Linked DNA regions of Hydrogenophaga sp. SL48. The protein of the gene in region 1 interacts with the protein of each later gene in a pairwise test. Links are inferred from orthologs where the notes say so. Each region holds a gene or a part of one and is shown in the gene's direction. Other genes may lie near its edges.

Region 1 (3,241 bases):
GGACTTGCCGCCGTGGCTGCGGTAGCGCGGCCGGCTGGCCTTGACGGCGTTGGGGTGGATGGGCACGACTTCGAAGCCGGCCTCCACCAAGGCGTCGACCAGCAGCCCGGAGGGACGCTCGATGGCGATGCGCAGCACGTGCAAGGCGCGCAGCTGGCGCAAGAGTTCACGCAAGCCGTCGGCATCGTGCGCGACCTCCCACTGCTTGCAAACGGCGCCGCGCTCGTCGATGACGCACACGGCGTGGGTTTGGCTGGCCCAATCCAGCCCGGCGAAGATGGAATTCATAGACAAACTCCTGCAAGTTGCGGTATGACTGGCCGTGCCGGAAGCCCACGCGGGACGCTCACTGATCGGCGCTCACACCCTGAGGTCAGTGCGGCGCAACACCCTGTAGCCCGTCTGGGTCTTCCGGCACCTTGCAGGCTGCGGGTCTCATGCGGGCCGTCGTACGGCGAGCGCCGCAGGCAGTCACTGCAAGGGCACGGAAGTCAATTCGAACGATCCGCCTGGACACGGCAACACGTCAAACACGGGTTGCCCACCGCGGCGCTCGGTCGGTTCGTCGCAAGCGCCGACCAACCGCCACCGTGGACAACCCTGCACCGCCTTTCATCCAACGGGGAAGAGAGGGTAGTCCAGTGAGCGCCGCGCCGGGCCGCCCCAAGCAAGCTCGCACCGCAGCTCGAAGAGCGGAGGGTGCCTTATGAGCGCGGAGTTTCGTTTCTGCCCCTGCTGTGCCACGCCGCTGGCCCTTGTCGGCAGCGAGGAAGACGGCGGTTACAAGGAGCGCCTGCGTTGCACGGCCTGCGACTTCACGCACTGGAACAACCCCACGCCCGTGCTGGCCGGCATCGTGCAGGTGGGCGACAAGGTGCTGCTCGCGCGCAACGCGGCCTGGCAGAACCGCATGTTTGCCCTGATCACCGGTTTCATGGAGGCGGGCGAGACGCCGGAAGAAGGCATTCGGCGCGAGATCGCCGAAGAGACGGGGCTGACCGTCACCGCCCTGCGCCTGGTGGGTGTGCACGACTTTCAGCGCATGAACCAGGTGCTCATCACCTACCATGCGCTGGCCGAGGGCGAGATCCGGCTGTCGCCCGAACTGGTCGAATACAAGCTGCTGCCCCCCGAACAGGTCAAGTGCTGGCCTGCGGGAACCGGGCTTGCCATGGCCGACTGGCTGCGCTCCCTGGGCATTGAACCGCAGTTCATGGAACTGCCGCCCAGCTGACACGGCTTCGCGATGTGTACCAATTGATACATTTTCGACGAACCCAGGGCTGGCCCGTTTAAAATTTGTTACCTACTGGAACCCGCCATGAACGCCACCAAAGAACTCGATGCCCGCGGCCTGAACTGCCCGCTGCCCATTCTGAAAGCCAAAAAGGCTTTGTCCGACATGACCAGCGGTCAGACGCTGAAGGTGATCGCCACCGACGCCGGGTCGGTTCGTGACTTCCAGGCCTTTGCCAAGCAGACCGGCAATGAGTTGCTGGAGCAGGCCACCGAGGGCACCGACTTCATCACGGTGCTCAAACGCCGCTGATGTTCCGGTTCCGGGGGTTGCGGTGAGCCGCAATCGCCACCGATCCTCACCACCCCCATGGAAGTCCTGCTGATCGACCCGCTGGTTCCCGAAGCGCTGAGCTGGCTTCAGGAGCGGCACGAAGTGACCGTCCGTCCCGAGTTGGGCGACGATCCCATGGCCCTACGCCAGCAGGTGTACAAAACACGCGCCCTGGTGCTGCCTCCCCACGTGGTGGTGTCCAGCGAATTTCTGGATTTCGCGCCGCTGCTCAAGGTGGTCGCGCGCATGCAGATTTCCAGCGACAACACCGACCTGGACGCCTGTGCCCGGCGGCAGGTGCGTGTGGTGCAGGCGCGCAGCGCCACGGTGCGCTCCAATGCGGAGTACCTGCTGTACGGGCTCCTGATGCTGTACCGGCGTGGCATGGTGAGCGCGCTGCTGGGGCGCAAGCTGGCGCAGGTCCGCATGGGGCGCGAGCTGGCGGGCAGCACGGTCGGCCTGCTCGGCCTGGCCCCTGTGGCACACACGCTGGCGCCCATGCTCAAAGGCTTGGGGGTGCGTCTGCTGGGTTACGACCCTGCGGTGCATCACGCGGCACCCATCTGGGAGAAGCTGGGCGTCGAACCCACCTCCGTCACCGATTTGCTGGCCCGTTCCGACGCGATTTCATTGCAGGTGGTCTATGCCTCGCGTTTTCGCGGCTGGATCAACGAGCGCCTGCTCAACCATTGCAAGCCGGGTCAGCTCTGGGTGGGCGTGAGCCGCAGTTCGCTGTTCGATGCCGAGGCGCTGGCGCTCGCGCTGACCGATGGCCGCATCGATGCCTGCCTGCTCGACGGGGCCCATCCGGGCCTGGCGGCACCGGGCACGCCGCTGCACAACATCCCCAACCTGCACCTCACGCCCCGCCTGGGTTCGCACACCCGGGAGGCGAAGCTGCGTGCGAGCTGGTATGTGGCGCACCGCATCCATGAGTCGCTGTCGCCACCCGTGGTGCGCATCGATGGCCCCATGAGCGATTTTTCGGTGCTGGACAGCCTGGACAGCTCACCCGATCCCGAGTGGCCTCAGATCGAGACGCCCTCGCAGTGGGGCGCGATGGTCCCGGGCGATGCCCCGCGCTGAGGCATCGCCCGCGGGCTGATCACAGGCGCGCGAGCTGCTCGCGCACCTTGGCCAGCGTGGCCGTGAAATCGGCCAAACGTTTCTTTTCCTGCTCCAGCACCGCCGCCGGCGCCTTGGCCACGAAGGCCTCGTTGCCCAGCTTGCCGTTGGCCTTGACGATCTCGCCTTCGAGGCGCGCGGCTTCCTTGGACAGGCGGACCTTCTCGGCGGCCACGTCGATTTCCATGAACAGACACAGGCGGGCGTCGCCCACCACCGCCACGGGCGCGGCTTGCGCGGCAGCGGCCCAGGCGGCTTCGTCGTCAAACACCTTCACCTCGTTCAGCTTGGCGAGGGCCTGCAGCACCGGGCGAGCGGCCTGCATGAAGGCCGTGTCGCCCAGCACATACAGCGGCAGGCGCGTGGCCGGCGACACGTTCATCTCGCCGCGCAGCGTGCGGCAGGCGTCCACCAGGCTCTTGAGCTTGGCCACATGGGCCTCGGCCTCGGTGTCGATGCGCTCGGGCTGGCTCACCGGGTAGGCGGCGATGCTCACCGATGCACCGGCGCGGCCCGCCACGGGCGCGACCTTCTGCCACAGTTCTT
Region 2 (3,453 bases), 1.5 Mb from region 1 along the record:
GCCTGCGGCGCCGCCTGTTTCGCCGACGGCTGGCTGAGCATGCATGGGCTGCGCACCGCCTCCAGCCAGCGCGGGCGTGGGCTGGCGGGTCGGTTGATCCGCGCGATGGCGCTGGACGCACAGCGCCGGGGCATTGCCCGAGCCTTCCTGCAGGTCGATGGCGCCAACGCGCCGGCACTCGCCCTGTACCGGCGGGCCGGCATGCTCACCGCCTGGACCTACGCCTACTGGCGGGCGCCCACGTAAAAGGGGTCTTGCGCGGTGGCAGGCGCAGGGCGGAGTCCGCACCTGCGGTTGACGCAGGTCAAACGCCACGTCAAAGCGCCTTGAAAACCGCGCGTTCAGCGCCAGATGCACTCCAATCAACTTTTTGCGGAGTGCCTTTTCATGCGACTCGACAAACTCACCACCAAATTTCAAGAAGCCTTGGGCGAAGCCCAGACGCTCGCGCTGGGCGCCGACCACGCCTACATCGACCCGGCCCACGTGTTGCTGGCCATGCTGCGCCAGACCGACGGGCCGCAGTCGCTGCTGCAGCGCGCCGGCGTGAACGTGCAAGGCCTGGCCAAGGCGGCCGAGGCGGCTGTCAAGCGCCTGCCCGAGGTGCAGGGGCAGGATCAGGTGCAGGTCGGTCCCGATCTGGCCAAGATGCTGCAGGCGACCGAAAAGGAAGCTATCAAGCGCGGTGACGAGTTCATCGCCAGCGAGCTGTTCCTGCTGGCGGTGGCCGACCAGAAGGGTGAACTCGGCCGCATGGCCAACGAAAACGGCCTGACCCGCAAGAGCCTGGAAACCGCGATCACGGCCGTGCGCGGGGGCCAGAAGATGGACAGCCCCGAGGCCGAGGGACAGCGCGAGGCGCTGAAGAAATACACCATGGACCTGACCGAGCGCGCCCGCCTGGGCAAGCTGGACCCGGTGATCGGTCGCGACGATGAAATCAGACGTGCCATCCAGGTGCTGCAGCGCCGCACCAAGAACAACCCGGTGCTGATCGGCGAACCCGGCGTGGGCAAAACCGCCATTGTTGAAGGCCTGGCGCAGCGCATCGTGGCCGGCGAGGTGCCGGATTCGCTCAAGGGCAAGCGGGTGCTGAGCCTGGACATGGCCGCGCTGCTGGCGGGCGCCAAGTTCCGAGGCGAATTTGAAGAGCGCCTGAAAACCGTGCTGAACGAACTGGCCAAGGACGAAGGCCAGACCATCGTCTTCATCGACGAGTTGCACACCATGGTGGGCGCGGGCAAGGCCGAAGGCGCGATGGACGCGGGCAACATGCTCAAGCCGGCGCTCGCGCGCGGCGAGCTGCACTGCGTGGGCGCGACCACGCTGGACGAGTACCGCAAGTACATCGAGAAAGACGCCGCGCTGGAGCGCCGCTTCCAGAAAATCCTGGTCGGCGAGCCGACGGTGGAGGCGACCATCGCCATCCTGCGCGGCCTGAAGGAGCGCTACCAGGTGCACCACGGCGTGGACATCACCGACCCGGCCATCGTGGCCGCAGCCGAGCTGAGCCACCGCTACATCACCGACCGCTTCCTGCCCGACAAGGCGATCGACCTGATCGACGAGGCCGCGGCCAAGATCAAGATCGAACTCGACTCCAAGCCCGAGGTGATGGACAAGCTCGACCGCCGGCTGATCCAGCTGCAGATCGAGCGCGAAGCCGTCAAGAAAGAAAAAGACGAAGCCTCGCAGAAGCGGCTGACCCTGATCGAAGACGAGATCACGCGGCTGCAGAAAGAGATCGCCGATCTCGACGAGATCTGGAAGTCCGAAAAGGCCACAGCCCAGGGCAGCGCCCAGGTGCGTGAAGAGATCGACAAGCTGCGCCAGCAGATCGAAAGCCTGACCCGCAAGGGCGATCTCGCCAAGGTGGCCGAGCTGCAGTACGGCAAGCTGCCCGATCTGGAAAAGCAGCTCAAGGAAGCCCAGGAAAAAGAGTCCGGCAAGGCCAAGGGCGGTGCGGGTGTGGGCCCGCAGCTGCTGCGCACCCAGGTCGGCGCCGAAGAGATTGCCGAAGTGGTGGCACGCGCCACCGGCATCCCGGTGGCCAAGCTGATGCAGGGCGAGCGCGACAAGCTGCTGGTGATGGAAGACAAGCTGCACACCCGCGTGGTGGGGCAGGACGAGGCGATCAGTGCGGTGGCCAACGCCATCCGCCGCTCGCGTTCGGGCCTGTCGGACCCGAACCGCCCGACCGGTTCCTTCCTGTTCCTCGGCCCCACCGGCGTGGGCAAGACCGAGCTGTGCAAAGCCCTCGCGGGCTTCCTGTTCGACAGCGAGGAGCACCTGATCCGCATCGACATGAGCGAGTTCATGGAGAAACACTCCGTGGCCCGCCTGATCGGTGCACCCCCCGGTTACGTGGGATACGAGGAGGGCGGCTACCTGACAGAAGCCGTGCGACGCAAGCCCTACAGCGTGCTGCTGCTCGATGAGGTGGAGAAGGCCCACCCGGACGTGTTCAACGTGCTGCTGCAGGTGCTGGACGACGGCCGCCTGACCGACGGCCAGGGCCGCACCGTGGACTTCAAGAACACCGTGATCGTGATGACGAGCAACATCGGCTCGCACCTGATCCAGGCCATGGTGGGGCAGCCCTACGACGACATCAAGGAAGCCGTGTGGGGCGAGCTCAAGGACCACTTTCGGCCCGAGTTCCTGAACCGCATCGACGAGACCGTGGTGTTCCACGCGCTCGACGCACAGCACATCGCGTCCATCGCGGCGATCCAGCTGAAAGCGCTGCAGGCGCGACTGCAGAAGATGGACCTGCGTCTGGAAGTGGCGCCGGCGGCCCTGGAGGAGCTGGCCAAGGTCGGCTTCGACCCGGTGTTCGGTGCCCGACCCCTGAAGCGCGCGATCCAGCAGCGCATCGAGAACCCGCTCTCGAAGCTGCTGCTGGAAGGCAAGTACCCGCCGAAGTCGGTGATCCCGGTGGATGTGGACCCGGTTCGCAACCCCGGGGTGTTCGAGTTCAAGCCGGCGCTGGCCGCCGACTGAGGCCTCTGGTCCGGGCACGCCGTGGTCCGGACCAGAGCCCCTGCGGCGTCAGCGAGCGGCTTTGGTAGAGTGTGCGGTATTTCACTCTTCGATCCGGTGCAGGTCAGCCACGTTCAAGGGCTTGCTGCGGTTCGATTTGCACTGGACGCTGGCGGGAAGTAAGCTGCCAATTTGTCTGAATCTCCGCTCGAACAGACGCTCCGATGAAGCCGCAACATGTCACCCTGCTCGACAAATGCACCCTGGAGGCAGAGCGTTGCGCACCTGAGATCCTGAAGCGCTGCATTGACGCCGCCACGGCGTCTCTGCAAAGCTCTGAAAATGCGAGCGAAAGTGGTCAGCAGCGACAGCTGTTGACCCAGGCGGCCTGGAGCCTGGCTCAGAGCCGGGCGGTGCTGATCCGTACCTACCCTCGCCGATTGCGTGAGGCCTTCAAGGCGGGCGACGGCG

What was found.
Region 2: the proteins of IM738_RS17100 (region 1) and clpB interact in binary tests that used the Escherichia coli proteins (3 or more experiments, as listed by UniProt). The link is inferred for Hydrogenophaga sp. SL48 from one-to-one orthologs.

Annotation. Positions count from the first base shown.
Region 1 is NZ_CP063400.1:3,612,248-3,615,488, reverse strand. What follows is about bases 7-2,935. They hold IM738_RS17100 (sulfurtransferase TusA family protein), read left to right. Parts: upstream 7-1,321; coding sequence 1,322-1,549; downstream 1,550-2,935. Other genes in these bases: IM738_RS17090 (valine--tRNA ligase), read right to left, coding at 2,676-2,935; IM738_RS17095 (NAD(P)-dependent oxidoreductase), read left to right, coding at 1,607-2,656; IM738_RS17105 (NUDIX domain-containing protein), read left to right, coding at 707-1,234; IM738_RS17110 (IS110 family transposase), read right to left, coding at 7-288. In the rest of the region: more of IM738_RS17110, read right to left, coding at 1-6; more of IM738_RS17090, read right to left, coding at 2,936-3,241. UniProt on the Escherichia coli protein: Involved in thiosulfate metabolism.
Region 2 is NZ_CP063400.1:2,144,519-2,147,971, reverse strand. Bases 63-3,203 are described here. They hold clpB (ATP-dependent chaperone ClpB), read left to right. Parts: upstream 63-387; coding sequence 388-3,003; downstream 3,004-3,203. Other genes in these bases: IM738_RS10215 (GNAT family N-acetyltransferase), read left to right, coding at 63-246. Outside these bases: more of IM738_RS10215, read left to right, coding at 1-62; IM738_RS10205 (DUF1631 family protein), read left to right, coding at 3,207-3,453. UniProt on the Escherichia coli protein: Part of a stress-induced multi-chaperone system, it is involved in the recovery of the cell from heat-induced damage, in cooperation with DnaK, DnaJ and GrpE. Acts before DnaK, in the processing of protein aggregates.